DNA from 2 places in the Hahella chejuensis KCTC 2396 genome. Region 2 is predicted to be linked to the other one. Evidence: predicted binding sites of a transcription regulator. Region 2 holds the regulator's gene; the other holds the start of a gene.
What was found. The regulator PhoB, encoded in region 2, activates phosphate uptake and scavenging genes when phosphate is short. The targets are predictions, from matches to a motif close to TGTCATANNNNTGTCANA.

Region 1: HCH_RS02125 (UTRA domain-containing protein) is a predicted target of PhoB. The motif match lies at 8,024-8,041, and genes of this name have one in related genera.

The regions. Positions count from the first base shown of each region.
Region 1 is NC_007645.1:468,053-483,566, forward strand. Features, by position in the region: gene HCH_RS02085 (methyl-accepting chemotaxis protein) at 1-909, shown strand, start outside; gene HCH_RS02090 (methyl-accepting chemotaxis protein) at 1,002-3,332, shown strand; gene HCH_RS02095 (chemotaxis protein CheW) at 3,332-3,847, shown strand; gene HCH_RS02100 (STAS domain-containing protein) at 3,844-4,143, shown strand; gene HCH_RS02105 (CheR family methyltransferase) at 4,157-5,005, shown strand; gene cheD (chemoreceptor glutamine deamidase CheD) at 5,007-5,642, shown strand; gene HCH_RS02115 (protein-glutamate methylesterase/protein-glutamine glutaminase) at 5,693-6,778, shown strand; gene HCH_RS02120 (GNAT family N-acetyltransferase) at 6,775-7,236, opposite strand; gene HCH_RS02125 (UTRA domain-containing protein) at 7,241-7,951, opposite strand; gene HCH_RS02130 (purple acid phosphatase family protein) at 8,316-10,703, shown strand; gene HCH_RS02135 (aspartyl protease family protein) at 10,761-11,948, opposite strand; gene HCH_RS02145 (hypothetical protein) at 12,610-13,014, opposite strand; gene HCH_RS02150 (hypothetical protein) at 13,088-13,516, opposite strand; gene HCH_RS02155 (SMI1/KNR4 family protein) at 13,852-14,559, opposite strand; gene HCH_RS34960 (RHS repeat-associated core domain-containing protein) at 14,556-15,353, opposite strand; gene HCH_RS02165 (hypothetical protein) at 15,475-15,514, opposite strand, start outside.
Region 2 is NC_007645.1:759,374-774,887, reverse strand. Features, by position in the region: gene HCH_RS03530 (cysteine-rich CWC family protein) at 1-105, shown strand, start outside; gene HCH_RS03525 (OmpA family protein) at 285-1,769, shown strand; gene rimK (30S ribosomal protein S6--L-glutamate ligase) at 1,792-2,703, shown strand; gene HCH_RS03515 (NAD(P)/FAD-dependent oxidoreductase) at 2,721-3,881, opposite strand; gene rd (rubredoxin) at 3,932-4,099, opposite strand; gene HCH_RS03505 (hypoxanthine-guanine phosphoribosyltransferase) at 4,335-4,892, shown strand; gene HCH_RS03500 (monovalent cation:proton antiporter family protein) at 4,954-6,927, shown strand; gene ubiA (4-hydroxybenzoate octaprenyltransferase) at 6,977-7,879, shown strand; gene phoB (phosphate regulon transcriptional regulator PhoB) at 8,016-8,708, shown strand; gene phoR (phosphate regulon sensor histidine kinase PhoR) at 8,765-10,093, shown strand; gene HCH_RS03480 (response regulator) at 10,100-10,978, opposite strand; gene cysZ (sulfate transporter CysZ) at 11,094-11,867, opposite strand; gene HCH_RS03470 (DUF2971 domain-containing protein) at 11,920-12,735, opposite strand; gene HCH_RS32950 (VanZ family protein) at 12,763-13,161, shown strand; gene HCH_RS03460 (class I SAM-dependent methyltransferase) at 13,638-14,312, opposite strand; gene HCH_RS03455 (mechanosensitive ion channel family protein) at 14,677-15,495, shown strand.

The DNA.
Region 1 (15,514 bases), 290 kb from region 2:
CGCATGGATAATATCGTCACCCAACTGATTCAGAGCAGTGATTCCGTGAAGGCGTCCAACCAGGAAATCTCCACCGGCAACAACCAGCTCTCCGAAAGAACGGAAAAACAAAGCTCCAGCCTGGAGGAGACCGCCTCCAGCATTGAGGAACTGTCCAGTAACGTCAGCAATACGGCGGACAACGCGCGGCAGGCGGATCAATTGTCCAGCCTCACCCGCAATACGGCCTCGGAAGGCGGCGAAGTCACGCAGCGGGCGGTGAAGTCGATGCGCGAGATCAACGAAGCCAGCCGCAAGATCGCCGAGATTATCGGCGTCATCGACGATATCGCCTTTCAGACCAATCTGCTCGCCCTCAACGCTTCGGTGGAGGCGGCGCGCGCCGGCGAACAGGGGCGGGGGTTCGCGGTGGTGGCGACGGAAGTGCGCAATCTGGCTCAGCGCAGCGCCACCTCGGCGAAAGAAATCAAAGATCTGATCGAAGACAGCGTCAAGAAAGTGCAGGCGGGCTCCAGCCTGGTGGATGAGTCCGGCAAGAAGCTGGAAGAAATTATTGGCAACGTGAAAAAAGTGGCGGATTTAATCTCCGATATCGCGGCGGCGACGGAAGAGCAAAGTTCCGGTTTGGATCAAGTCAACCAGGCGGTGATGGAGCTGGATGAAATCACCCAGCAAAACGCCGCTCTGGCGGAGGAAACGGCGTCCTCAGCCGAGTCCTCGCTGGAAAGCGTGGAACAAATGGCGCAATTGATGTCTTTCTTCAAAGTGCGTGGGGGGGAGGGAAGCGCCCCGATAAGGAAGCCAAAGCCTAAACTGGCGCCGGCGCCTGAACAGGCTGCGCGACAACCCAGGCAGCCTGCCGGCAAGCCGAAAACGGAAGGCGGAGAGGATGACTGGGAAGTGTTCTAAAAGTCATGGCTCCACAGGAAATGCGGAGGCGGCCCAGATAACGCCTAAAACGATAACCCCTTTATGACAGACGCTGCTCTGAGGACCGAATCATGACTCTAAAGCGTACGCTGTGGTTGGCTTTAATTCTCCTCACGTTGGTATTTGCTGTAATTATCATTGTTCTGGTGGGACAGAGGTCCGCCAACGACGCTAATCAAAGTCAAATGGAGGCCGTGGTCACCGCCGTGCGCGCAGCAGGGGATCTGGATATGCGTCATGACGGCATTCGAGGCGTTGTGTATCAGTACGCCTATGGGATGACGGAAGGTCGCGCCAGCGATATGCAGTTGGCCCGGAATGACTTTGTCGAGCATGAGTCGGCCATGCGTAGTGATATCGAGGTGATTCTGAAATCAAGTATTTCAACGGCGGTGGGGGAGGCGCTGGAAAACGTCAAACCGGATGTTGAGCATTATTTCTCTACGGCAAAAGCGGTTCTGGGCAGCCCAACACTCACCAGTGTTGAAACTAACGCGTTGAAATTTCAAGAATCGTTTGAGGTGTTGGAGGAAAAGCTGGGCGCGCTGAGCGAACTGATTGAAGGCCGCACTACCAGCATTGGCGAGACGAACCATGCTGAATTGAATCGCACCTTTACCATTGTCCTGGCGGTGGTGCTGGCGGGTTTGTTTGGCGGGGCGTTTGGTATCTGGCGCTTTCGTAAATGGCTGTTTAACGTGCTTGGCGGAGAGCCTCTCGAGTTACAAAACATTGCTGGCGCAGTCTCTGAAGGGCGTCTGGATGAAGCCATGGAGGAGCGTCCAGGGATATACGGGCGTCTGTTGGCGATGCGCAATATGTTGCGTGAGCAAAGAACGCGGGATCAGGCCCAGATGGTGCGCATGTCGCGCCTTCAGCAAGCCATAGAGACCGCCAGCGTGGGGCTGATGGTGGCCGACGAAGAGTTCAAAATCACATACATGAACCCAGCTGTGACGCAGGCATTGAAGAATGCGGAGCCGGAGATTCGTAAACGTTTACCGCAGTTCAACGCCGACAACCTGATCGGCGAGTGCATCGATGTGTTTCACAAAAATCCCGAGCATCAGCGTCGCCTGCTGACGCAGCTCAACAAGCCTCATGACGCCCGATTGCAACTGGGCGACGCCTACTTTGATCTGACGGCGGGGACGATCCGCGACAAACAGGGCGCCATCCTTGGCTTCGTAGTGCAGTGGAGCGACATCAGTTCGCAAATGGCTATTGAACGCGAAGTGCAGGAAATGGTCGAGAAGGCCAAGCTTGGAGATCTCAAGAAGCGTATTGGTCTGGAAGGCAAAGAAGGCTTTGTGCGCACGCTGGCGGAAGGCCTGAATGAACTGGTTGGCGTGATCGATCTGGTGCTGGAGGATATTCGAGAAGTCATGCAGCGGTTGGCGGAAGGTGAACTGCAAGGGCGCATGCGTGATGATTACCAGGGCGGCTATGACGATCTGGCGCAGGCCGCCAACTCCAGTATGGAGCGTCTGGACAGCATTATGCGTCAGCTGATCGACAGCAGCGACAGTGTGCGTTCGTCTAACCAGGAAATCTCCAGCGGCAATAACCAACTCTCGGAGCGCACCGAAAAGCAAAGCTCCAGCCTGGAGGAAACCGCCTCCAGCATCGAAGAACTATCCAGCAATGTGCGCAACACGGCGGATAACGCCCGTCAGGCGGATCAGTTGTCCAACCTCGCCAGAGACGCCGCCGCCACCGGGGGCGAAGTCACCAAGCGCACAGTGGCGTCCATGGGCGAGATCAATGAAGCCAGCCGCAAAATTGCGGAAATTATCGGGGTGATCGACGACATCGCGTTCCAGACCAACCTGCTGGCGCTGAACGCCTCAGTGGAGGCGGCCCGCGCTGGCGACCAGGGACGGGGGTTTGCGGTAGTGGCGACGGAAGTGCGTAATCTGGCCCAGCGTAGCGCGACCTCCGCGCGGGAGATTAAGGATCTCATCGAAGACAGTGTGAAGAAAGTGCAGGCGGGTTCGAAGCTGGTGGATGAGTCCGGCAAGAACCTGGATGAAATCATCCTGCATGTGAAGAAAGTCAGCGATTTAATTTCCGATATCGCGGCGGCGACGGAGGAACAAAGTTCAGGGCTGGCGCAGGTCAACAAAGCGGTCATGGAGCTGGATGAAATTACCCAGCAAAACGCGGCGCTGGCGGAAGAAACTGCGTCCTCAGCGGAGTCTTCCCTGGATAGTGTTGAGCAGATGGTGCAGTTAATGTCGTTCTTTAAAGTCGATGGCGGTCAGGGCGCTGCTGTGAGCGCGCCCAAAGCGGCGTCGCGAGTGAAAGCGGCGCCTGAACCCGTAGCCGGAAAGGCGTCTAAACCAGCATCCAAACCCGCGTCCAAGGCGGAGTCTGGGGATGAGGATTGGGAAGTGTTCTGATGGATAAGCGACAGAATGCGCAGCAGAGCGCGGACAATAACCTGCAATTTCTGACCTTCTGGCTGGGAGAGGAGTCCTATGGGCTTGATATCCTGCGCGTGAGGGAGATTCGGGGCTGGAACAAACCACGGGAAATCCCCAATGTGCCCAAGTACATCAAGGGCGTCATCGACTTTCGCGGCGGTATCGTGCCCATCGTCGATCTGCGGGTGCGCTTCGCGCTGCCCAAGGCGGATTACGACCGTGAGACGGTGGTGATCATCGTCTCCGTGGAGTTGGACAAGGCCGACGGAGCGGAGCATCACACCATGGGCATGGTGGTGGATCGGGTGGCGGACGTCATGGATGTGGCGGAAAAGGATATCAAGGCGCGTCCGCAACTGGGGTCCAAGCTCGATACCCGCTATCTCACTGGCGTCGTTAACCGCAATGAAGGCATGGTGGTGCTGATCGATGTGGATAAACTACTCGATCCGGAAACATTCACCCAGATGGAATCCTGGAGCAAGGAATGAGTGAACAGCATGAAGCTATTAAGGCCGGCGCAATCAAGTTGCCGGGCGCTTTTTCCATCAGCTCGGTGGAGAAAGTATACGAACAAGTGAATAACGCGCCTGCGACGCAACGCATCAAGTTCGATGGCGCGGAGGTGGAAGTCATGGACGCGGCGGCGCTGCAACTGCTGCTGGCGGTGCAAAAACGACAGCTCAGCCATGGCGGCGGCATCGACTGGCTGGAAGCGTCGGACTACATGAAGCAGGTAGTGCGCTTGCTGTCACTGCAGGCGCAACTGCCTGGGCTGGCGGATTGAAGGAAGGCGGCTTATGAATGATAAGCTGCATACCAGCGAACGGACGCGGGAATTTAACTTCACCCAGGAGCATTTCGCTAAGCTCAGCGCGCTGAGCTATGACCATACCGGGATTGTGGTGCAGAACAACAAGTATGAAATGTTCTACTCACGTCTGGCCAAGCGGGTGCGCGCTCTGAAGCTGAGCAACTTCGATCAGTACGTGGCCTACCTGGAGCGGCATAAGGACGAAGAGTTCACCCATTTTATCAATGCGTTGACCACCAACCTCACGTCCTTTTTCCGGGAAAACCATCACTTTGTGTTTTTGCGCGATAAAGTCGTTCCGGAATACGCCAGTGCCGGCGTCAAGGAGTTTCGAGTGTGGTCCGCGGGCTGTTCTACAGGAGAGGAAACCTACTCTATCGCCATGACCCTGGCGGAGGCCACAGAGGGCTCCAAGATGAGCTGGCGGATCACTGCGTCCGACATCGACACTGAGGTGCTGGGTAAAGCACAGCGCGGCGTTTATCCCCTGGAGCGCGTCGAATCGATTCCCACGCCGGTCAAGAAACGCTGGTTATTACGCGGCAAGGGGACCAACGCAGGCATGGCGCGGGTATCTTCGGAGCTGCAGAAGAATATCGAATTCATACAGGTAAACCTGATTAAGCCATTCTCTTTCCAGCACAAATTCCATGTGATTTTTTGTCGTAACGTAGTGATCTATTTCGATCGCGAAACCAAACAGAAACTCATTGCCCGCTATGCGGACAGCCTGGTGGACACAGGCTACCTGATCATGGGGCACTCTGAATCCCTGCATGGGGTGTCCAGTGAATTCGTCTCCCTGGGGCAAACCATCTATCAGAAGGTGACTTAGCGTGAATTCCGCTCAGAAAAAACCGCAACCGCCGCCGCTGAGTCTGCCATGGTTCCAGAGTGTCAACCGCTTCTGGGTGCAGAACCAGGGCCGTTTTATGGCCAAGATCATGCCCGGGGAGTATTACGTCACCAACCAGCAGGAATTGATTGGCACTGTGCTGGGTTCCTGCATCTCCGCCTGCGTGCGCGATCCGGCTTCCGGCATCGGCGGTATGAATCACTTTATGCTGCCGCAAAACGCCGGCGGCGGCCGCATGGATATCCTCAGCGACGCGTTCCGCTACGGCAACTACGCCATGGAGCATCTGATCAATGACGTCATGAAACTTACCGGCAAGCGCAGCACGCTGGAAGTGAAAATATTCGGTGGCGCCAATGTGATCCGCGGCATGAGCAGCGTAGGAGACAAGAATATCGAGTTTGTGCGCCGTTATCTGGAAGTGGATGGTTTCAAGATCGCATCAGAAGACGTCGGCGGCGATTACCCACGTAAGATTTTGTATGACCCCACCAACGGCAAAGTCATGATGAAGCGTCTGAAATCTTTGCACAACGACACGGTGATCCAGCGTGAAGAGCATTATATGGACGAGTTAAGCCACACCAAGGTAGCGGGAGATGTGGACCTGTTCTGACCGGGGTAGAGGTTTCCGGCGCATTGGAACGAATGATGGCGAGGAACATTATGAGCAGCGGAGCGGGGAAGGTATACAAAGTCCTGGTGGTGGATGATTCTGCGTTGATGCGCAAAATTCTGGTGGAAATACTTAATCAATCGCCCTGTCTGGAAGTGGTGGATACCGCCGGCGACCCTTATCAGGCGCGGGATAAAATCAAGGCGCTCAGTCCAGACGTCATCACCCTGGATGTGGAAATGCCGCGCATGGACGGGCTCACCTTCCTGCGCAATCTGATGCGCCTGCGTCCCATGCCGGTGGTGATGATTTCCAGTCTGACCGAACAGGGCGCCGCTGTGACCCTGGATGCGCTGGAATACGGCGCGGTGGATTTCATCGCCAAACCCAAGATCGATCTGCGCGAGGGCATCGAAGAAAAGGCGCAGGAAATTATTGATAAAGTCATTACCGCCGCGCGCATCCCCCACGATAAATTGCTGCTCAAGCAACAGCGTTTGCAGACGCAGCACCAAAAAGCCGCCGTCGGCGAGAGGCCGCAACCGGTTTTCGCCACCACGGATAAGCTGATCGCCGTCGGCGCTTCCACCGGCGGGCTGGACGCCATTCGCGATCTGTTGGACGGGTTGAACATGGATCTGCCGGGCATCGTCATCGCCCAGCATATTCCCGGCGCCTTCTCACGCTCCTTTGCGGAACGCCTGGACCGGCGTCTGCCTATGAAGGTGGAGGAGGCCTACGACAACGCCCCTATCACCATGGGACGGGTGTATATCGCTCCCGGCGAATATCACCTCGAAGTGGTGCGCACCGGAGCCAAGTATGTGTGCCGGCTCAGCGAAGCGCCGCCGGTGAATCGTCATCGTCCCAGCGTGGATGTGCTGTTCGACTCTATTGTCAGCGCCGCCGGCGCCAACGCCATGGCGGCACTGCTGACAGGCATGGGCAAAGACGGCGCCGCTGGACTGCTGCGTCTGCATGAAGCCGGCGCCTACACCATCGCCCAGGATGAAGCCTCCAGCGTGGTGTGGGGTATGCCCGGCGCGGCGGTGAAACTCAACGCCGCCGATGACGTGTTACCCCTGGAAAAAATCGCCGCCTCCGTGAAACGCTGGTATGCGGAGAACCCTGGCTAGTCGCGCTGATTGCAGTCACGCGTCAGCTCGAAAAAATGTGCGTCTTCCCCGGTGATCCGGTAGCCGTGGCGTTGGTAAAAACGTACGGCGTCAGGATTGCTTTTAAAGCTGGACAGGGTGACGGGACGATTGTTGTCCTGCGTCAGGCGGCGCAGTTGCTCCATCACCTGCGAACCCAGTCCCTGCCTTTGCGCTTCCTTAAAGATCAACGCCAAATGCAGATGCAACGCGTCCTCAAGCAACCGATAGCAGATCAGGCCGACCCGGTTGTCGGCTCTGAAGATCCAATAAAGATCCTCCACGGCGTAGCTGCGATGGAAGCGCTGGGTTTGATAGTCTTCATCCCATCCGAATGCGGTGTCGATGGACGTATAGAGTCCCGCTTTGTACGCGGCGAACGCCTCGCTGAGTTGGTTTGTCTTGAGAGGGATAAATCTTACATCGGCGTCTTCGCGCATGCTTTCAGCTACCTTGTCCTTTCACTCGCATTTCAATGGCGTCATGCAGCCAGAATTCCCGTTCCAGCGCGATAGGTTCTCCGGCGACTTTCACCTGTCGCTCCAGCTTCAGGGAGGGGCAGCCTTCCCGCACCTGCAGGTGTTGCGCGTGGCTGGGGCTGAGTGGAGAGGAGGAGATGCTGACGTCCAGCTCTCTGGCCCGGTAGCCGTATTGCTCCCGCACCAGCGCAGTGAGGGACTTGGCCAGATCATGGGAGAGCAGATCGGGGAAGGCGGATTCCCTAAAGTAGCAGATTTCCAGCAATACCCAGCGCTGATCCACTGCGCGGCGACGGGTGACGACAACGGCGCTCTGCGTCGGCGCCTGTTTCAGCGCTTTGCTGACCTGAATCGGTGGCGTCTCCTGTGCGGCGCTGAGTAATTCTGTGGTCAGCGCCCGATGCTGGGAGATCGCTTCTTCCTGAATACTGCTGCTGCGGGTGGGATCGTAGATAAACACCGGCGGCGCCACGAACCAGCCCATACGATTCAAACGATAGATCAACCCTTGCGACTCCAGCGCATGCAGAGCATCGCGGGCGCTGACGCGGGAGACCTCGAACTGGCCGCACAGGGCGCGCTCCGAGGGAAGTTTACTGCCCGCGGGCAGCTCACCGTTGACAATGCGCTGTTGTAGTTTGGCGGCGAGAGACAGATAGGCGGCGGCCTGATTCACGATACATTCCTTACGACTTGTCCGGCGCGGTCCCGCGTCCGGTGTTGGCTTTAGCGCATTACAGCGAATCGGCGTGACATAAATATGACAATCTGGTTCGTACCAGTAGTAATAAAACTGCCTTGTTTATGAAATTTTATGGAAATTCCAATGAAATATTCCAACTTTATCTTGGTCCGAACCAGATGATTCGCCAGTTATTAGCATGGCTCTGATATGGACCTGTTAATAACCAGGCGCCTGGATGCGCCTGCGCAGCGACAAGCCGTGGGCGACAAGGGCTGACATGCGCAGGCCCTGTCGCTTCAGACAAATAGACGGACGCAATTTGGCTGTCGGATTAATACAATACAAGGAATATCTCATGCTTCATAAACGACTTGCTTGGTTGGCCTGCGGTCTCGCATTCGCTCTGGCCGGTTGTTCCGGCGACCAGGACCCCACCGATCCCCCCGGCTCCGATGTCGAGCCTCCCACGAGCGCCACCGCGCCGGACTTTATTGTGCAGCCCTATTTACAGGCGCCGGCGTCTGATCAGATGACGGTCATGTTCGAAACCGCAGAGAGCAATGCGGAAATATGGGTGCGCCCCTTCGACGGCAAGGGCGAGTTCACCCGCGTCAGCGCGGAGTCCCATTCCCTTGACGGCCTGGTGCGCAAGGCGCCGATACATCAGCTCAGCTCCAATACCTTGTATGAGTACTATGTGGTCACCAAGGTGCTGGGAGAACAGCGTGCGACGCCGCGTTACGCTTTTAAAACCTGGCCCCAGGCGGGGGATGGGGTGGAGCAGGCGCGCATCATCGCGTTGAGCGACACCCAGTTGGATCGGGACGAGTACGCCAAAGTGCTCACCAATGTGGTGAATCAGGGCTTTCTGCAACATGAATGCGACGCGGCGCAACCGCAGACCTGCGCGGAAAATATCGCCGCCATCACGATCTCCGGCGATGTGGTGCAGGTGGGCGGCAATCGCCAGCACTGGCGCGAGCAGTTGTTCGGCAGCCTCGCCGCCATCACGCCCTATGTGCCGCTGGTGACCGTGCCCGGCAATCACGATTATTACAGCGACGCCGAGCTGAGGCTGTATCGCAGCTACATGGCGCCGCCGGAAAACGGCTCGATTGGCTACGAAGACAAGTGGTACTACCTGGATTATCTGGACTTACGACTGGTCGGCCTGGACAGCTATTCCATTTCCGGCGCCCATGGCGCTTTTAATCGGGATACGCTGGCGGTGCAGCGTCAGTGGCTGAAAGAGACCCTGAATGATGCGGAAGTGCAGGGCAAACACTTTGTATTGGGGATGTTCCATCACGGTTGTCTGTCGGAAATGTGGAACGTCGGAGAGAGCATCGGCAGTTGCGAAATGGTGGCGGAGCTGGAGCAATACAGCGCTCGCACCGGCGCAGTGACCGGGCATCTCTTCGGGCACACGCACGCTTATTCCCGTGGTCAGTCCCGGGATGTGAATCACCTGTGGCTCAACGCCGCCAGCGCCTCCGGCTACATCGAACCGCTGGACGACGCGGACCATCAGGCCATGCAGATCCGCGACTACGACACCTTCGAGATCAGCCGCAGCGAGTTCGGCTACAACCTGCTGACCTTCCATTTCGGTGACGCGCCGACGATGACGCTGGAGCGCAAGAAAGGCGGCTTTGATGGCGATACGGAATTCGCTGTGGTGGACAGCCTCACCTTCTCCGTCGAAGACAATATCAATCTGCCGCTGGTGACGGCGGGAACCGGTGAGCAGGACGCCAGCGCCGTTGAGCTGGGCGTGCAGGTGGCCATGCCGGAAGCGGTGCGCGCGGTGCACTGGCAGGTGTCGGAAAGCGCTGAGTTTGACGGAGCGGTCTTCGACATCTGGGGGAATCGCACGCGTCGCCAAAACCTTTATTACGGTCCCGCCGATGAGGTCGAGGGCAATTATGAAAGCGGCTATGTCGCCATCGATACCCAGGCGGATGCGGATATCTTCAACCTGAAGCTGAGCGACATGCTGAACGCCGGTCCTGTACGCGTGGGCGGCGATGACTATTACCGCTGGAATAAACGTTACGACGAACAGAACTCGCATACCTCCAGCTATGACGCTTACGCCGGTCAGAGCCGTCCAGAACTGGCGCTGCGCCCGGGGACTACCTGGCATTGGCGCGCCAGGGTGCGCGACGAGCATATGAACTGGTCGGCCTGGAGCGACGTCGCCAGCTTCGATATCGCCGGAACCCGCACCGATAATCTGATCGTCAATGGCGACGGGGAAGCAGGGGACATGAGTGGCTGGGATCTGCAAAAAGGCATGATGAACGCCATCACCGCTAACGACAACGGCGGCTTTGGGCCCGCTGAAGGAACCTATTATTTCGCTGGACGCGGCTTTGGCAAAGGTGCGCCTTCCGACTGCTGCGAGGAGCAGGTCATACAGGAAATTGATGTCTCCGCCTACGCCACGGAAATAGACGCTGGCCACGCCTACGCGGAATTCAGCGCCATGCTCTCCACCTGGAGCGGCGCTGATGAACCCCGTCTGCAACTGACCGCCCTGGACGCCAGCGGCGCCGAATTGGAATGGGCGGGAGATGACGTGCTCACCAGCAACAGCTCGCAATCCTGGGAAGCCCGCCAAGTCTCAGGCCAGCTCCCCAGCGGCGCCCGCACCCTGCGCATCAGCATGGGAGGCGTGCGCAAAGCCGGTAACGACAACGACGTGTACTTTGATGACCTGAAGCTGTTTTTGTATTACTGAACGGAGTACGGAAAGCAGCGCTTCGTCATTGCTTCCGCATTCGAACGTTAACGGGTATTAGTCCGTTAACGTTCTTTCCCTGTTCAGCTTGGCCGCGCCGCCCTCCCACGTGAGCTCAATGACGTCGCCTTCCGACATCGCGCGCATGGCGCTGCGAATGCCTTCGCAAGAGGTGGTGGCCGGCTCTCCGTTAATAGACGCGATGCGGTGGCCGACGCGTAAGCCAGCCGCTTTAGCGGGGGAGTCGTCCCAAATCAGGGAGACCGTCGGAGACTCTTCAAAGTTCAGAGAAAAGCCATAGGTCGAGCGCGAGAAAGGCCCGTCGCGATACGGGAGAAAGTAAGCAGAGGAAGATCGTGAATCAAGGGTGACGATGAAGTGCTCCAGTACAGATGCGCCGATCAGGCTGGGCGGCGACTCTCGCAACAAGGCGCCGACTTTCCCCATCTCAACGTTACCGATGGATAGAGTTTTGAGCTGCATCTGCAGTTGCTCTTTATTCGGCGCGACGCCGCCAAGGGAAGCGCCAAGGGAGCCTGAGCCCGAAAGGCTGTCGCCAACGCCGCCGTTGTGCTTTGCGCCCTCAAAATCAGGAGGAGAAACCGCCAGATACTCTGGCGAACCGGTATCAAACATTGCCTTGCTTTTGGCCTTGTCCGCGAACTGAATATCGAATATCGGCGCATGCGGATAACCAAAATCATACAGAGTCTGCTTTTTGGCTTTATCAAGATGGTCGAGCTTCGATAACTCGGAATGACAACGCAGCACGGAGGAGGACAAGTCGATCTGCCAGGCGCAGAGCGGCAGCACTTCGGAGCCGAGTACGCCATCAAACAAGCACTGCGCCGTCTTTGGAAAATCCGCTACAAAGAGCGGCGTTTTATGAAAAACCGTCCCCCCAACATTCAAATCCGCCTGCACAATCTCACTTTCGACAATCGCCCCGTGAGAATCTCTTCCTTTACGCTTGTCGATGACTTTAAGGCCTAACTCCTTCGCAAGCTTCGCGCTCATCATCGATGGCGAACCCGTGTCAAAAACAAAACGCCGGGGAGCGCCGCCAACTTCGACTTCAACAAATAACTTGTTGGCCAGAACCTCCAGAGGGAGTTCGAAAGAGAACGCCTTCTCCACTACGTAAGGACCCTCCGTCACCCAACCCGGGGCCTTATCGGACGCGAGAGATAGAGAAGAGGCGGCGACCAGTGCGAAGAGCGGAATTAGCTCCTTTGGTAATGTCATATCGGTGTCCTGTTGTAAGCAGTGAATAGAAGGCGAATACCCTGAGCTGCTGAGTGCTATCCGTATCACAAAATTATTGGAGCCAGAATCGCCACCACTTTTTCACAGGCCCCCGGGGAATACAACTGACCTCACTACGCCATTCAAAGCCCTTTCTGTCCTTACTTCTCGCAGCGCAACTTCCATCCCGGCAGGATAACGACGCCTCGGAGCGCCAGTGCAGGAGTAAATCCTCTACAAACTGAGCAGGCAATTGGTAGTCATGGACGTTTATATAATGAAAAGCCGCCAAAGGCAGAACATAACGAATATCGCCTATCTCAACCCAGAACTCCCCATGAAACCTCTCGTCAGCATCACACATCTCACACGCATGTTTGCCCAACTCCCCATCATGGGCAAAATGACATTGCCGGAAATGCTGCAGAATCTCCAACACGAAATCAGGATTGGGTCCAATACTCGGAACAGAATCCCCCAACCAGCCAATCGTCCGAACGTTTGAGTCTCTGTGCATCTCTGGGCAGTATGCGTGATGGTGGAAATCTGGGATTTTCATAGGCGGAGTAGTGCAGGGGGATAGTTTTTGGAATGGTTTATATGGAGTATTTCAGATCACTCTTAGTGACTGAATGATAATACTCGCTGCATCAGAGATGCCTTAGTCTCCAATTTCTATTTCTGTTATGGCTGAATTAATGACGTCAATATCCCCTGTTACAGGGTTTCTGGCCGAAGCCTGGTACTGTATCGAAATGCTTCCGGACTCAGGTAGGTTGAAGTACTCATTTAGAACAAGGCTACCCCTGTATGAACTATGAGGCTTGATTTCTATATAGTCATCAGGAAACGAAGACGGCTTTACTTTTATATTTATCCTTCTTTTTATCTCTTTTCCTTCTGCATTTAATGACAAGCATGAAATTGTGTATATGCCATTATGGAAGGTAAGCTTTTTGTCCAGGAAGTAGCTTGTTTCTCCTATGTTACTAAAAATGACAGTGATGCTTAGAATTCCATTGGTGCTGTCTGTGATTATGCTGGCTTCTATTTGATTTTCTTCCATTGTTATTACGTCCAATAAAACTTGGCCAAAGCATGACTTGGTTAATATGGATTTTTGAACACTTTTATCTCTATCAATCGCGGCTCGAAGAGCTTAGTTCCTCCCTGGCCCATTCGTCCAGATCCATACCGCCAATTATTACGTCTATTAAAAATGAAAAGATATGACTGCGGTCGAGCTTCTCTGATAGTACATACTTAAGATAACTTTCAGCTCTCAATTCATCCAGATTGTAGTAAATATCCCTGGCTCGTGACTTCGTTATTTCATCAACTTCTTGAAAGCTTGAAAACATACTCTCCTCGCTTGGGTCGATGGTGGAGCCAATTGCGGCTTCAATCTTCCTTAAGTACATTTCAGGTATTCTTACGTCTTTACTTGCCATTTTCTTGTCCGTTTTTATATGACTTTCATATTTGCTCAAGTCTTTCTCTATCTGAGAGCTTAAGGAGTCTCTGATTAAAGTTATATGCGGTGAGCCTCTCAGAAGGAGTACTTTCATTGAATAAATGACTTTCTCCGAAGCCGAATACCCGAGTAAAAATCGCAAGACTCGTTGGAAAGTGTTTTTGGAGAGGATGGCTGGTTGCCATATACATTATGCTCTGATGTCTACTATATATAGTTATTTTACAACTTCAGCGATTCTGCTGGGCGATTTCCTTATCATTTATCTCATTTGAAAAGTGCTTTTCGTATAGAGAGACCCAATATTTTCTTAGTCCTTCAATGTCAAATGGCTCTTTACCAATCTCTAACGCTTTTTCTTTAGCTTTTTTAACTGAAGAAGCCAAGCGTCTTGATTTGGCTTATTGATCTCCCCGAGGTTTGCCAAGCCTAGCATGATTGGTCCATTCTCAATTTAAATGACTTCTCAAGTGATTTCTCAAGATATTTAACATAGTCACGATCATCTGACCCAATGAGAACCCATGTTTTATGGGTTGATTGAGAAGGAGGAGTCCCCAATAATGCTGCTGTATTGTTTTTAGTTACACAGATATTCATCTTATCGGAAAACTCTTCTATATAAAAATTTTCAGAACTAGCCCAATTTATTAACATCTCTTGTTTAATAGATTCTTGTGATATCGATGCAGATCTAAATTTCTTACTGCCGATCTCAAATCGAGTAAATACTTTGTGGTACAACAAATTTTCTAATGAAGATGCGTGCGATATTATTCCAGGAGGCTCTCCTAGTGTTATAGATCCGGGGTTTTCATTTTTAGCTATCAATAGCATCTCGGTTGGAGGAGGGCCGAGACCAATAACAAAATATTCTGAGAATAGTTCTTCGTCCCCTGGCTCGATGGGTTGCTCGTAAAAGTCGATAATATCCTCTAGGTTCGTTGTTCCATTATAGATTAAGTCCAAATTATAGCTGTCGTCACCTAACAGATTAAGAAAATCTTTGTATTCACCGGGAAGCTCAAAACCGAGAAGCCTCTCAAGGTGAAGAATACGACTTGATGACGCCCCTTTGATGTGTTCCCTAAAAGCAGGATCAAAGCGAGTTATATATGTCAGCCAATCGGTAATCATGAGCCATTTCCTGTATTACCTTTAATGATTTTTGCCCTATTAATCGGGTCGTCACAACTCAGGCAAGGGTTTGCAATATCAGTTCTACCATTTACTCCAGCGCTATGTTTGCCCGTCTTATTTGCGCGCGAAACAATACCAATACCCACAGCAGGTGAGTCATGTCCGCTCTGGAATACTTTGGGCTCTGCACAAGTTTGCCCACCTGCAAAGTGCTCTCCTGTCGGAGTATTGACTATACGTAACCCACTGGTATCAACAGAGCTTGGCGCCCAACGGTATCCTTCGGGCAATTTCTCACCCGCGGCTTCCAATCTATTTTTGATCAAGTCTACTTGTTCTGGGTTCCCTGAAATTGCAACGCTTACAGTTCCGTCCTTATGAACGATAGCTCCTATCATTCTCTCCTTTTTTCTGCCTATTTGTGCCTTATCCATCATTTCTATTACTTTATCAGCGGCAGCCAGTGCTGCTGGAGTGCGAGCAGGATAGTTGAGAACATCCATGCTCGTAGCAGCGATTGCATCAAATTGCCTCTTAGGGCTTTCTTTTTTTGCCGTCAACCCAAACGGATCAACCCATCCCACCGGATTTGGCGCATATTGGTAGGCATTGGCGCCGCCCAGGAGGCCGATGGGGGCTTGGTTGATGAAGCGGCCGCTTTGGGGATCATAGTACCGGTGGCGGTTGTAATGGAAGCCGGTTTCTTCGTCGTAATACTGCCCTTGGAAGCGTAGCGGGTTGTGGGCTCTTTCATGATCTGGAGCACCAACATCCCACAGGCGCTGTAGCACGGATCAGTCTAGGGCGCTTTCTTTCTTGTCATCTTCTAGGGGCAGGTAATCGAAGTGGTAGTGACAAAATTTTCATTCTAGGCGAATATCGATCACTTGTATTAGTGAAAGGTGATTATAATCAACTAAATGCAATAAGCGTTGAATGTTCTGATAGGTAT
Region 2 (15,514 bases):
GGACTGACCTCCGAGTTATTCGCGGAAGGCGCGAAGTGTTACTGCAGAAGCTGTCTGAACGAGCGCCTGAAAGCAAAACAAAGCGAAGCGGATGCGGCTGGCTGAGCCTCTCCGAATATAATGATAATCCAGGTTTGGTAAACTTTGGCCCGGCGTCATTTTAAGCTAGTATGCCAGCCAAATAACGTACAACAGAACGACATAAAAAAGTTCAACCGGGGAAGACAGATAGTCTCTGCATCCGGCTATATCGCCGCCTCAAATCAAACACGGACTACCGAATAATGTTTATTTCCAAAAAGCTATATCGACTCTTCACCGCCACCTCTCTGGCCCTGGCTATCGCAGCCTGCAGCAGCACACCGGTGCTGAAACAGGAACCCGCCGCCGTATCTTTAGATGAGGCGAAGCAGCTATACGCTCAAATGGAAACCTCGCGCGACAACGACGTGCACCTGTATGCGCCGGACGCTTATGGAAAAGCCGTGGAAGCCTATAATGAAGCGCTGGAGCTCTCCCGCAGCAAACCGACCGTCGCCGCCGCCAAGGCGCAAGCGGGACTGACCTACGCCGCCCAGGCGGAGAAGCAGGCGGACGCCGCCCGCGGGAAGCTGCAAGCCATTGAGAACGCCCGTCAGGCGGCGATGACCGCAAACGGAGAGGAGTTGCTCGGAGATGAGTTCGCTTCCGCCGACAAGCAATTGCGCGACATCGCCGCGCAACTTGAGAAGCAGCCAGGCGCCGACAACAATAAAGCCCAGACCGCCCTCGCAGGCGTATACCGGGATATCGAACTGCGCTCACTTAAACTGGACGTGACAGGCAAAGCCCGCAAGGCGATTGAGCAGGCTCGCAAAGAAGACATCGACGACCACGCCCCCAAAACCCTGCGGGTAGCGGAAGAGGAAATGCTGCTGGCGCTGTCCACATTGGAAAATGACCGCAGCCAACAGGAAAAAGCCCGGCGCCACGCCAACAACGCCCTGACCCAGGTGCAACACGCCCGCGCTATCGCCGCCCAGGCCGCAGACTTTGAAGCTAGAGACGCCAGCCTGGAAGACATTTTACTCTGGCATGAGGCCAGGCTGGCTGAGGCCGTGCAGCCTGTGGTTTCTGAAATTCCTTTCGAGAAAGGGTCCGCGCAAGTTAAAGAATCCATCAACGAGGCACTGAATCGCCTGCAGCAGGAGAAACTGACCCTGCGTCATGCTTTGACGGAAGCGGAAGTCCGCGAGGTACAAAGCGCAGCCAGTCTGGAAACCATGAAGCAGGAAATGGAGCAGAAGCTGCTGGCGGTCCAGTTGGAGACCGACGCGGTCAAACGCGCCAACGAGGAGATTCAACGCCGTTTTGAGTTTGTCCAAGAGCTGTTTACCCTGACGGAAGCCGACGTTTACCGGCAAAACGCCAATGTGCTGATCCGCGCTCATGGTTTCAAATTCGCCTCCGGCTCCAGCGAAGTGCAACGTGACAACGTCACCCTGCTGAACAAAATCATCGACGCAATTGAAGCCTTCCCCAATTGCAAAATTCGCATTTCCGGTCATACTGACAACCGCGGCGACCGGGCCCTGAACCAGTCTCTTTCTGAGAAGCGCGCCAGCAACGTCGCCAAGTTCCTCGCCAATGTCGGCAGCATAGATTCCAGCCGGATAGAAGCAGAAGGCTTCGGAGCATCACGTCCGGTGGCGAACAATGACACCAAAGAAGGGCGCGCGGCTAATCGCAGAGTTGAAGTGCTGATTATCAACGACGCCAATCTACCTTAGTTCAATATTTCCTTGGTAACTTATGAAAATAGCCATTTTGTCGCGCAATCCTTCCCTTTATTCCACCTCACGTTTAAAGGAGGCAGGTGAAAAAAGGGGGCATGAGGTGCATGTAATCGACACGCTGCGTTGTTACATGAACATGGCGACCCATAAACCCACCATCCATTACCAGGGTCAGGTGCTGGAAGGGTTCGACGCCATCATTCCCCGGATCGGCGCCTCCATCACTTTCTACGGCACGGCGGTGTTGCGCCAGTTTGAAATGATGGGAGTCTTTCCGTTGAATGAGTCCGTGGCCATCTCACGCGCCCGCGACAAATTGCGCTCTTTGCAATTACTCTCACGCAAAGGCGTGGGCATGCCCGTCACCGGGTTCGCCCACTCCCCTGACGACATTCGCGACCTGATCTCCATGGTCGGCGGCGCGCCGCTGGTTATCAAGTTGCTGGAAGGCACGCAAGGCATCGGCGTGGTTCTGGCGGAAACCCGCAAGGCCGCGGAAAGCGTCATCGAAGCCTTTATGGGCTTGAAAGCCAACATTCTGGTGCAAGAGTTCATCAAGGAAGCTGGCGGCGCCGATATCCGCTGCTTCGTCGTCGGCGACAAAGTCGTCGCCGCCATGAAAAGACAGGCGCAGCCGGGCGAGTTTCGCTCCAACCTGCACCGGGGCGGCCAGGCGTCCGTCATCAAGATTACCCCGGAAGAACGCTCGACAGCGGTGAGAGCCGCCCGCGTCATGGGCTTAAACGTAGCCGGCGTCGACCTGCTGCGCTCCAATCATGGTCCGTTGGTGATGGAGGTGAACTCTTCGCCCGGCCTGGAAGGTATAGAAACCGCGACGGGCAAGGATATCGCCGGCCTGATTTACTCATTTATCGAGAAGAAGAGTCAGGAGAAGAAGCCCAGCACCCGCACCAAAGGTCAGGGCTGAGCCGGTGAGGGCCCCGTTCAGTCGTTATGAATGGGGTCCAATTGCTGAGCCAGTTTCTGCTTTTCCATCACATGCGAGCCGGTTAGCGCAAACCCTTCCAGCGCGCCGTCAGCATTAACGAACAGGGCCCTCACGTCACAGTCGCCAGACTGCTCCACTCGCCATTCGCCTTCGGCGCCAACTGGAGGCGGAGCCACTACGACCGGACAGGCGGGGGTTTTCACCACTACCGGCATTACCCCGTAACTGACTTTGGTAGGCTCGCCAGCCAGACTTTTCGCCAACGCTTTAGCGCAGGCCATCAAAGGCAGCACGTATAAAAGTACATGGCCGTCCACTTCCGCGCAGTCGCCTAATGCATAGATGTCCGCTGCGCTGGTGCGCATTTCCCGGTCCACTACGATACCGCGGTTAACCTGAACGCCAGCGTGCTTGGCTAGCGTCGTACGCGGCCGCAGTCCTACGGCTGACAACACGATATCCGCCTGCACTTTGACCCCGTTATCCAGCGTCAATTCCACGCCATCGCCCGCCTCCTCCACCGCCGTCGCCACCTGCCCCAAATGAAAGACCGCGCCCTGCGCCTGTAAGCCTTTCACCACCGCATCGCCAGCCGCCTTTGGCAGCATCCCGGGCAGCGCGGTATCGGAAGGCGCAATCAGTTCGACGTGATAACCTCCCTGTAACAGATCGTTGGCGAACTCACAGCCAATCAGACCCGCGCCAAGAATCGCAACTTTCTTCTTGTCATGCAGAGCGTCCCGGATGCGTCGGTAGTCCATCAGATCGTTGACCGCGAACACCTTGCCTGCGCCGGAGCCGGGAATATTCAGATGAATAAGATCCGCGCCCCAGGCCAATACCAGCTTGCTGTACGCCACCGCCTCTTCGCCGATAAACAGACGATGTCCGTCCGGATCAAGCGCCGTCACCGTCGCGAAGGTGCGCACATCAATATTGAGTTGCTCCGCCATCTTGCCGGGATCGGCCATGGACAGCTGATCCGCGGTTTTAGCCTTGGCGAAGCCGGTGGAGAGCATGGGCTTGGAGTATGAGTGGCCGTCGTCCGCCGTCAGCATCAGCACTGGCGCGTCTTTGTTGAGTTTGCGGAACTCACGGGCCAGCGTATAGCCGGCGAGGCCGGTTCCGATAATGACAATGGGCGCAGTATCCGGCATGACATATCCTTTTAATTTTCAGTAGAGAGTTGAGCGGCTTAGAGAGCGAATTAACCGATTTGAATCATTTCAAAGTCTTCTTTGCCGACGCCGCAGTCTGGACAAATCCAGTCTTCCGGCACATCTTCCCAGCGAGTTCCGGGAGCGATACCGTCTTCGGGCCAGCCTTCCGCCTCATCATAAATGTATCCGCACACCACACATTGCCATTTACGCATCACAGTATCCTATTCAATTTTGTCAAAAAAGCCGCAAAGAGCTTCTTATTTATGGTAAAACGCCTGATTCACAGTGAGTGCATTTATAAGGTTCCGGCAGGCATTGATCAAGTCATTCCGGGGCTAAATCGTTATACTAGCCGTTGTTGGGACGCCAGCGTCGCCGACAAAGCCTATAACTTATTCAGAATCTTAGAAAATTCATCATTACAACGGTAACTCTCAGGTAATTCCAATGTCCCATAATATGGAAAACATGCAGCAGGTATTTCAGGAAGCAGACTGCCTTTTCGACGAAGCACAGGTAGACCAGGCTATTGAGCGCCTGGCGCAGGAAATCACGGCGCAGCTGAAAGACAGCAACCCTTTGGTGTATTGCGTGATGACCGGCGGCGTCGTGTTCGCAGGCAAGCTGCTGCCCAAGCTGCGCTTTCCTCTGGAAGTCAGTTATATTCACGCTACCCGCTATAACAACCAGACCAGCGGCGGCGGTCTGAAATGGAAAGTGGAGCCGGCGGAAACCCTGGAAGGGCGCACAATTCTGATCCTCGACGATATTCTTGATGAAGGGACCACTTTGCACGCCATCTGCGACTACTGCGAGGGCAAGCAACCGGAGAAAGTCTACACCGCCGTACTGGTGGACAAGCAGCATGAACGCAAAGTCTATCCCGGCCAGAAGTGCAACTTCACTGGCCTGGAAGTCGCCGACCGCTATATATTCGGTTACGGCATGGACTACAAAGGCTACTGGCGCAATGCGCCTGGCATTTACGCCGTAAAAGGCCTTTAAGCCGAGCCCGCCCGGGCGCTAAACCAATTCACTAACAGGCGATGTTGGTTCCTTACCTCTTATGCATGAAGCTAATCTGAGTCAGTTTTTGGTGCTGATAACCGCGGCGGTCGTCGTATCGTCGCTGTTCCGGCGCATGAACATTCCCTCTGTCCTGGCTTACCTCGCGGTGGGTCTCGGCGTCGGTCCCACCGCTTTGGGCTGGGTGGACGACGTGGAAACCATCCAGGTGCTGGCGGAGTTTGGCGTGGTTTTCCTGCTGTTCTCCCTTGGGCTGGAGTTCTCCCTGGCTAAGATGATTGCTTTACGCAAGGTGGTGTTCAACCTGGGCGGCTGGCAAGTCGCTGTGAGCAGCCTGGTGATATTTGGCGTCGCCCGGCTGTTCCAAGCCAGTACGGAAGAGGCCATTATCATCGCCGGAGCCCTGGCGCTTTCCTCTACAGCGGTAGTCAGCAAAGAGCTGGTGCAGCGTAACGAACTGGGCCAGCCTCACGGCGTCATGTCCATGGGTGTGTTGCTGTTCCAGGATCTGGCGGCGGTTATCTTCTTGATTCTGATTCCGTTCCTGGCCGGAGGCTCGGATAGCTCACTGGCCTTGGCTCTTGCTATCACCCTGGGTAAAGGCGTGCTGTTGTTCGCCCTGATGCTGGCCATCGGCAAGTACCTGCTGCCGATTATTTTCACGGAAGTCGCCAAGTCTCATTCGGAGGAGCTGTTCGTTCTGACTGTGCTGATGGTGTCCCTGCTTGCGGCGGCGTTAACCCACAGCTTTGGCTTATCCATGGCGCTGGGCGCTTTCATCGCCGGCATGATGCTGTCGGAGACCCATTATAAACATCAGATCGAGGCGGATATCCGTCCGTTCCGCGACCTTCTGCTGGGCCTGTTCTTTATCAGCGTGGGTATGATCGTCGACTTTCAGGAAGTGCTCGCCAACTGGCCGTGGATCTTACTTATCACCGCCCTGCTCCTGCTGGCCAAGGCGACGCTGATCGGCGCCCTCGCCTATCGCCATCAGAAAGACAGAGCCGTCGCGCTGAAAACAGGACTTTATCTGGCTCAGGGCGGCGAGTTTGGCTTCGCCCTGTTTGCGCTGGGAGAAAAGTTCCAACTCATATCCAAGCAAGCCGGCGCAGTAGTGATCACCACGGTCATTCTCAGCATCACCCTGACGCCCTGGCTGATGAATCTGGCTCGCCATCTCAGCGCCAGATTCCCGTCCAATAAAGACCAGGGCATAGCCCAGACCCGTGTGGAAGCGCTGACTGACGCCTGTTCCGAGCTGGAAGGACACGCCATCGTATGCGGTTTTGGTCGCGTTGGCCAAACCGTCGCCCGTTTCATGCGCCGTAGCGCCATGCCCATGACCGCCGTGGATAAAGACCCGGTGCGAGTAAAAGAAGCGGCCGCCGCGGGCGAACCAGTCCACTTTGGCGATTCCGAGCGATTGGATATCCTCAAGGCCCTGGGCCTGGAGAGAGCACGACTGATTATCATTACTTACGCGGATGTGGACAAAAGCCTGGCGGTGATCCGTAAGGTGCGCTCCACCGGCTCTAAAGTGCCTATTCTGGTGCGCACCGCGGATGACTCCAAGATGCCCTTGCTGCAGGAAGCAGGCGCCACGGAGATCGTGCCGGAGACGCTGGAGGCCAGCTTGATGTTGGTGACTCAAGTGCTTACTCTTATGGGCGCGCCGGCCAGGAAGATCCATCGTCAGATTGAGGAAGTGCGCCGTAACCGCTACAAAATGCTGCATGGTTATTACCCGGGCATTAACTCCCAGTTGGTCAGCGCTGACGGTACGCCGCTGGAAAAACTGCATGCGCTAACGCTGCCGGACGGCGCTTACAGCTGTCATCGCACTCTGGCGCAGATGAAGCTGGCGGCCTGCAATGTCGACAGTATTCGGCGCGGAGATGAGGAGTTCTTCGACCCTGCCGGCGACTTTGTTCTGCAGCCCGGCGATACACTGATTCTGCATGGTTCGGCGGATCAGGTTGAACAGGCGGAAAACAGGTTGCTGGGCGGCTGAGCTTGAACGCAGTTTCAAACCACACACTAAATCAGGATTCTGTTTGGCTATGAAATCCCAAGGGCGTCCACTTCCATCCGTAGCGGAGCAATTCAAAGCAAGATTGCCTGTTTATATCGGCCTCACGCGACTGAACCGCCCTATCGGAACTTACCTGCTGCTTTGGCCGACGCTGTGGGCGCTATGGCTGGCGTCAGAAGGAGCCCCCTCACTCAAAAACCTGTTCATCTTCGTTTTCGGCGTGCTACTGATGCGCTCCGCCGGCTGCGTCATCAACGACTACGCTGATCGCCGTATAGACATGCACGTCGAGCGTACAAAAGGCCGTCCGTTTGCGCAGAACCAGGTGACGGAAAAAGAGGCGCTTACCTTATTCGGCATTCTAGTTGGCGTTTCTTTTATCCTGGTGCTGTTCACCAACGCCTTGACGATTTACCTCTCAGCCGGAGCGCTGGCGCTGGCCTCCACTTACCCTTTCATGAAACGCCACACTTACCTGCCCCAGGTCGTACTGGGCGCGGCCTTCGCCTGGGGCATCCCCATGGCTTTCGCCGCAGAACTCGACGCAGTGCCACAGCAAGCATGGCTCTTGTATACCGCGACCGTGGTGTGGACCGTCGCTTACGACACCATGTACGCGATGGCGGACCGGGAAGACGACCTCAAAATCGGGGTCAAGTCCACGGCTATTCTATTTGGCGAGGCGGATCGCGCAGCCGTGGCGGGCCTGCAGGTATTGACCCTGGGCGTGCTGTTCATGGTTGGCGCGCAACACGAACTGGGCGTTTATTATCAGGTGTCTCTAATCATCGTCGCCGTGCTGTTTGTGTATCAACAACACTTGATTCGCGACCGCAGCTCCCAGCACTGTTTCAAGGCGTTCCTCAACAATCACTGGGTCGGAGCCGCCGTTTTCCTTGGTTTGGTTCTGGAGTTTTTATTCCGCCCCTAGGCTTACCCCGCTTCGCTTTGCCCGGCTATAAGCGGCCGGGCTCATTTCCATCACATTAATTAAGCGCCTGTCATATACTTGTAACAAAACGCCGTTGTAATAATTCGGCAATCGAGTATTCAAAAAGGTGTTTTGCATGGCTAGCAAACAAGTTCTCATTGTGGACGATGAGCCCGCCATCCGGGAAATGATCGCAGTCGCTCTGGAAATGGCCGACTATGACTACCTGGAGGCAGGGGACGCGCGGGAAGCGCACGCATTGATCATAGATCAGAAGCCGGACCTCATACTGCTGGACTGGATGCTTCCCGGCGTCAGCGGCATTGAATTCGCACGCAGATTGAAGCGCGACCAGAACACCTCCGAAATCCCTCTCATCATGCTCACCGCCAAAACCGAAGAGGACAACAAAGTCCAGGGTTTGGAAGTAGGCGCAGACGATTACATCACCAAACCATTCTCCCCCAGAGAACTGGTCGCGCGCCTGAAAGCAGTGCTGCGCCGCACCGCCGTACAAGGCATGGAAACCCCCATTGAAGTCGAAGGACTGCGCCTCGATCCTGTGTGCCACCGCGTCACCGCCAAGGGCGATGCGCTCAACATGGGCCCCACGGAATACAAGCTCCTGCAGTTCTTTATGACGCATCAGGAACGGGTGTATACTCGCGGGCAGCTTTTGGATCAGGTTTGGGGCGGCAACGTCTACGTGGAGGAACGCACGGTGGACGTGCATATTCGACGTTTACGTAAGGCGCTGGAGCCCAGTCATCATCACTTGGTTCAAACCGTGCGTGGGACGGGCTATCGCTTTTCGACTCGAGCGCCATAAGCGCCGCGATCCGTCTTAAATAATAAATAATTCCAAAAGAAGTATTCATAAAACGCATGCGCAATCACTGGCGTCATTATGTACGGCTACTGGTTTACAGTTTGCTGGGCTGTATCATTGTCGGCCTTATTATCGGTTCAGTGGCCTGGGCGCTAGTGTTCGGCCTTACCGCCTACCTGGGATGGACGCTCACCCAGGCGTTTCGCATGCATCGCTGGCTGTATCAGGCGAAAATGGAAGACCCTCCCGAAAGTCGCGGACTCTGGGGAGACCTGTTCGATGGCATACATCGCCTCCAGGTTCAGCACTATCGCTCCCGCGATCGGCTGCAAGCCATGATCGACCGCATCCAGGAATCCACCAACGCCCTTAAAGACGCCGTCGTCATGACCAACAGCGAGGGCGCTATGGACTGGTGGAACCAATCCGCGGAGAAACTGCTGGGCTTCAAGTACCCGACTGACCGCGGCCAGCTCATCTATAACCTGATCCGCACCCCCATTTTTAAACGCTACTTCGCTTCCAAGAAATACCAGGAACCGTTGATCCTCAACGCCCCCAATAATCCCAACCTGAAGTTACAGTTTCATATCACACTGTTCGGAGAAGACGATCGTTTGCTATTGGTGCAGGACGTGACGCGCCTGTACCGTCTGGAAGAGATGCGACGAGACTTCGTCTCTAACGTATCACATGAGTTGCGCACGCCATTGACGGTCATATCAGGCTATCTGGAAACCCTCATCGATAATGCCGACGAATTACCTCCGCGCTGGAATCGCGCCATGAATCAAATGCAACAGCAGGCGCAGCGTATGGAAGCGCTGGTCAACGATTTACTGCTGCTGTCCCGCATTGAAAATGACGGCTCCAACTTCAAAGCCACGCTGGTGGATGTGGACAGCATGCTACGCGCCATCTGCGACGACGCCCGCGCCCTGAGTCAGGAAAAAGGCCATCGCATAGAGTTGAGTCTGGAGAGCGCAGCCGGGCTTACCGGCAACGAAACGCAACTACACAGCGCCTTTTCCAACATCGTTATGAACGCGGTGAAATACACACCTCCCAATGGCGAAATTCGGGTGCGCTGGTTCGAGGATAAGAAAGGCGTGCATTTCGCCGTGAGGGACAGCGGCATCGGCATTGACCCCCTGCACATCCCCAGACTGACGGAACGTTTTTACCGCGCCGACCCTTCAAGGGCCGCAGACACTGGCGGCACAGGCCTGGGCCTCGCAATCGTCAAACATGTCCTGATCAATCATGACGGAGAGCTGGAAATCACCAGCCACATCGGCGCAGGCAGCACTTTTACCTGCCACTTCCCGCGCACCCGCATGGCGTCTGCGGAAGCGTTGGCGGAAGCCGAGGACGTGAGGGATTAAATAAGTCTAGAATTTGGCGATAAACTTGGATAACGACGCCATCTTATCCGGGTCTTCATCCACAAACCGAATAACAATGCTGATAAAGTCGGTATCCACTCGCTTCTCCACCGCCTGCAGCATATGCACGTAGCCGTTGATCCGCTCCAGGGTCTCGCCATCGTCGACTTCTATATCCACTACCGCAGGATCAAGGATCATCGGGAACTTCTGCCCCCGCTTGGCGATGACCTTCACTTCCGTCAGGGTAATGGCTTTTATCACGCAGGGCAGGTTGAATTCAGCAAAACGAATCTGCGCCAGCGCTTTCTTGCCTGACGTTGGGTCCGGCGCTGATTTTTTAGGGGATGTGGGGCCGCCAGTCAACAGGGCCGCGCTGTCAGCAAACGGTCCTGGCGTCACGGCCGGCGCCGAGGCCTGCTTGGCGCTGTCAGACGCCTGCATCAATACGGAAGCGGAATCAGAACCCGGACGGGCCGAAGAGGACTTTTCACCTGCAGCGCGTTTAAGCTTGGCGGCCAGTTGCTTATTGACCTTCTGCGCCAGCATTTCAGGACTGAAGGGCTTTCCCAGATAATCGGAAACGCCGCTTTGCACCGCCTCCACCACATGGCCACGATCCCCCCGGCTGGTCACCATGACGAAAGGCGTTTTCTTGTAGGCGTCTTGTCCACGCGCCCACTGCAACAGCTCAAGTCCTGACATTTCCGGCATTTCCCAGTCGCACAGGATGAGGTCATAGTGCGTCTTGTTCATCAGGATCTGCGCTTTTTTCCCGTTGATGGCTTCTTCCACCGTCACCTGAGGAAAATAGGTTCGCATCGCCCGCTTGACCATATCACGGACGAAACTCGCGTCATCAACCACCAACACCTTTAAAGCCATGTCAGAGCTACACTTTCCGTTAATCACATAACTATAAGGCTAGCACTGTCTGACAAAATTCCCACTTTATTCAGTACTTAAGCGGCGGCGTAGCTATCACGCCGCCACAGCAGGATCACCTCACCGCTACTCCAGCGCCAGAAGCGGGGTTCGCTTTAGGTAACTGACCGTGCTCTTCCAGCCAGAATTTAACGCCGCCGGCGACCGCCGCCTGCATGGACACCAAATTCACGATAGGAATCAAAGTACTGCCCCAAACGCCTAAACCGAAGCCCAGCGTCCGACTGCGACGCTCGCGCATGAAACGAATCACGTCATCAATCTTGCGCTTGTTGTTATCCGCAGGGTAGTCCACAAACTCAAGCGCCATGATCCAGGAGGAGAATACCGCCCAAAGTAACGGCGACACCAAGTTCACCACAGGGATGAAGCTGAGCAATAATAACCCCAGCGCACGAGGAAGATAATAAAGAAGCTTCTTGATCTCACGCCAAACACTGGCGGGAATATTCATGATCACCTGCTTCCAGGGCGTGTCTTCATCCACCTCTTTGCCGGTCAGCAGCTTCTGCGTCTGTTCCGCCAGCAAGCCGTAAAAAGGAGCGCCGACCAGGGTGGCCACAAACACAAAGGTATAAAACACCAGTACGCCCACCAGAATGGCGAAGACCAGCCATACCAGCCAGCGCAAGAAAGACAACCAATCCGGTAGCCAACTGACCATGGCGTCCACCCAACCGGAGAAGTACGCGCTCATGCCCCAGATAAAGCCGACAAACACCAATATATTGATAATCAAAGGGATAATGACAAAGACCCGCAGTTTGGGATGCTGAATCAGGCGAAACCCTTCCAGCAGGTCGTTAAAACCTTTAGCGAATAATTTCACGCTCTTTTCCTTTCTGCCTCATACAAAAAATTAGTGAGAAACGCCGTTAAGCTCAGTTTAAAGGCTCCGCACTCAAGCGAAACCGGGACGCGCTCATTTTCATTTGAAATGTCTGTAAATGACGGTAGCGCATATCCACCTGAAGCAGTTGCGTCAACGCATCCCGCAGTTCAGGGTCCACAGCGCAGCCGAACATGATCGCAGATATGGCGTTGGAGGGAAACTTACAAAGGGACAATGCCTCACCATCCCATTGTATTTGCTTCTGTCCCGTATCCAGCGGACGCAACAGGCGCCACTCCCCCTCCCCGGAAAACTCCGTTGAGCGCTGGAACAAAGGGCTAAAACCGAATGCGCCGGTTTGCGGCCTCTCATCACAATACTCGACTTTTTTGAACGTCTGCGGGCAGTCTTGATAATGCGCTTCCAAAAATCCCGCCTTGCCAGGATCTATCTGTAATGCGACGCCCCGGTGGCGATCTCCCTGAAACCGCCAAAGCGCAACGCTCTCAACAGATTCAAACAGACTGAGAACGCCCAACGAAAGCAAAAACCGAGGACTGAGAAACAAGGGTTCGCTCGCTGCGCCCTGCAATAAAATCGCTTCAATCTCTTTACGCTTATGCTTGGCCTGCTGCACATAGTACTCGAACGTGACCAGACTGCTCAGATCCTCTGGAAGGGCGTCATATTGCCTCCTTACTTCCGCCACGAACTCCGCTTGTGTGATATCTCTGACAGGGGGCGCCGCCACGGGAAGCTCTGGAATCAGAAAAGGGTCGTGTAAGCCAGCCAGCCCAAGTAAAGGCAATTTGCCTTCTCTCAAGATGGTAATGCTCAGCTTGTTGGCGTACAGATATAATTTCATGTTTTGATGCCTGGGAAACGCTTCCGCATGTTCAGATTGTCTCAATTATATAAAAGCTTGATCCTTCTTGGAGGGCATTGGCCCGCCCGCGTCGCCTTCTACGCACTTATGGCGGTAGGACTCGTCATCGCACTCACGCCCAATGAGTACACACCATTGGGAACGGTTAACGATAAAATACGACATGCGTTTTCCTTCGCCGTAATGAGCGGGATGGCCATGTGGAGTCACCAAAATAGCCGGGGCTTTCATGTTTTTATCGCCATGACTTGCTATGGCTTACTCATTGAAGGCCTGCAAAGCTTGATTCCCTATCGGGATGGAAGCCTGGGAGATATTGTGGCCAATACTATCGGCATTGCGATGGGCGTATTCCTGGCGAACTGGCTGGTGGTCTCCGCCCGTCCACCCAAAGTCTCCCACTGAAGCCGCCGGGGAGAATTTCCTCAATAAGCAGGCTTCTACAGAAAATGCACTAATGTATTAGTAGTAAGAAATCAGCCCAAAAGTTTGTAAGAGATATCTCACAAAGACGTAGGAAATTAGCGGAAGTTACTGTAATCATTACGGATTCACTTGCTGAGATATTTCATAACACATTGTTTTATATAACTTTTAATAAACAGACCTTGTTAAGCGGCGCACCCGCGTTTGATGATTGTCACCAAAACGTCATTCGGCCCGAGGTATATTTACAACCGTCAAGGCAGACAAGGAAATGGAATCCAGCCAGGATGGTTTCTTCGCAGGAAGCGAAGGGAAGCAAGGATAAGGAATGATGCTTGAGGGAATTTTTGGAGTTAATCCAGGAATAAAATAGGACAAAGTTGGCGCACAGGATGGCGCTTTACCAAGGAACGGCGGATGGGAATCCAAAACCTATTCCAAATGAGGCGACCTGATTAGTCGCCTTTTTTTTCGTCTTGGATATGGCGTCCGCTCTCGTAAATTCTCACTTCATTAAACTCGTCGAACTCATTGAGATCAGGGAACGTTCTGCCGGATGCTGTCTTCTTCAGCTCATATCCAGGCGCAGCCAGATTACGCACCCGCGAATCCGCTAACAGCACTTTAGACGCTTTATCCCGCCATTCCGGCAACCATTGCAGATTGTCTCGATCATAGAGAACATCCGCCGCAGTGATCACATCAGGATTGTCGGCGGTCGGTAGCGTCTCACATACCCTCACCCGCACGCCATTGAGCGCCGCATTCTCCCCCACCGCGACTTGCGCAGCCGAATCCAGATCACAAGCCAGAACAACTGACGCGCCAGCCAACGCCGCAGCGATAGCCGCCAAACCCGATCCTGTTCCGATATCCCACACCGTTTTACCTGCTACAAGCTCAGGATGATCGAGAATATATCGCGCCAACACCTGCCCGCTGGCCCAACAAAAACTCCAATAGGCCGGTTCGGCGACGACGGCCTGGGCCTCATCATGAGAGAGTGGCCCTTCCATCACCGCAGGGTCGAATAAATACAGACGAACTTCAGGAATAAGCGGTGGCGCAGCCACCCGCAGAGCGCTGCGAGGCAACGTGCGTTGCAGCAAAGGCAGTAATAAGTCCGACATGAGAAGTTAATCCGCTACTGAACGTAGATTATCGAATAAGACGAAAATTCCAGGAAATAGCGCCTATTATGTCACAAATAGCGCCAAATCGAGGGAATCCGGTTATGAAAACTTTTCGTAAGCTCTAGCTTGGAATTTGCGTCAGATTTTCGTCACGCCTACGGAAATGCACTTATTGCGCGGCTAAGGCCAGGATTCTTGGCGTAAAAGCGCTTGGCAGAGCGCCGGCTTCTGCTAGACTAGCGCAAGTCTGGCTTCAATGTCCGCGCGCTCGCCGTCATCCTTTGCAACGCAATACCCAACCCCACCCATCCCAGGTGGCGGGCGCTGACGCATAAGAACTAAAACCGCTAAGGAGTCCTCAATGGAGAACCTAGATCAGTATTTAGATAAGGGCGTCGAATTGGTGATGGAGTACGCGCCGCAACTGTTGCTCGCCATTATTACTCTTATTGTAGGTATGTGGCTGATCGGCAAGGCGCTCAAGTTCACTGACGATCGCCTGCAGAAGAAGTTTGATCCAACACTCACCAAGTTTGTTCACAGCCTTGCATCAGTTGCCCTCAAGGCGATGTTGCTGGTCAGCGTGGCGCAAATGGTGGGCATTGAAACGACTTCCTTTATCGCTGTTTTAGGCGCCGCCGGTCTGGCTATAGGCCTGGCTCTACAGGGCAACCTGTCGAACTTCGCCAGCGGCATTATGATCCTGGTGTTCAAGCCTTTTAAGGTTGGCGATGTGATAGATGGAGCTGGCTATATCGGTACGGTCAGGGAAATCCAGATCTTCACGACGATTTTGATGACCCCGGACAATCGCCGGGTCATTATTCCCAACTCCAACCTGGCCAATAACCCCTTGATCAACATTGCAGCGGAAGCAACCAGACGTGTGGACATGGTTTTCGGCATCAGCTACGGCGACGACATCGACAAGGCGAAAAATATAATTAAATCAATGCTTGAAGCCGACTCCCGCGTATTGAAAGACCCAGCTCCCGTTATCGCCGTATTGGCGCTGGCGGACAGCTCCGTCAATTTAGCTGTGCGTCCCTGGGTCGCCACTGCGGACTATTGGCCGCTGTATTTCGATATGCATGAGAATGTGAAAAAACGCTTCGACGAAGAAGGCGTCACCATTCCGTTCCCACAAAGGGATGTCCACATTTATCAAGAAACTCAATAACTCCCTTAATCCCTGTTTT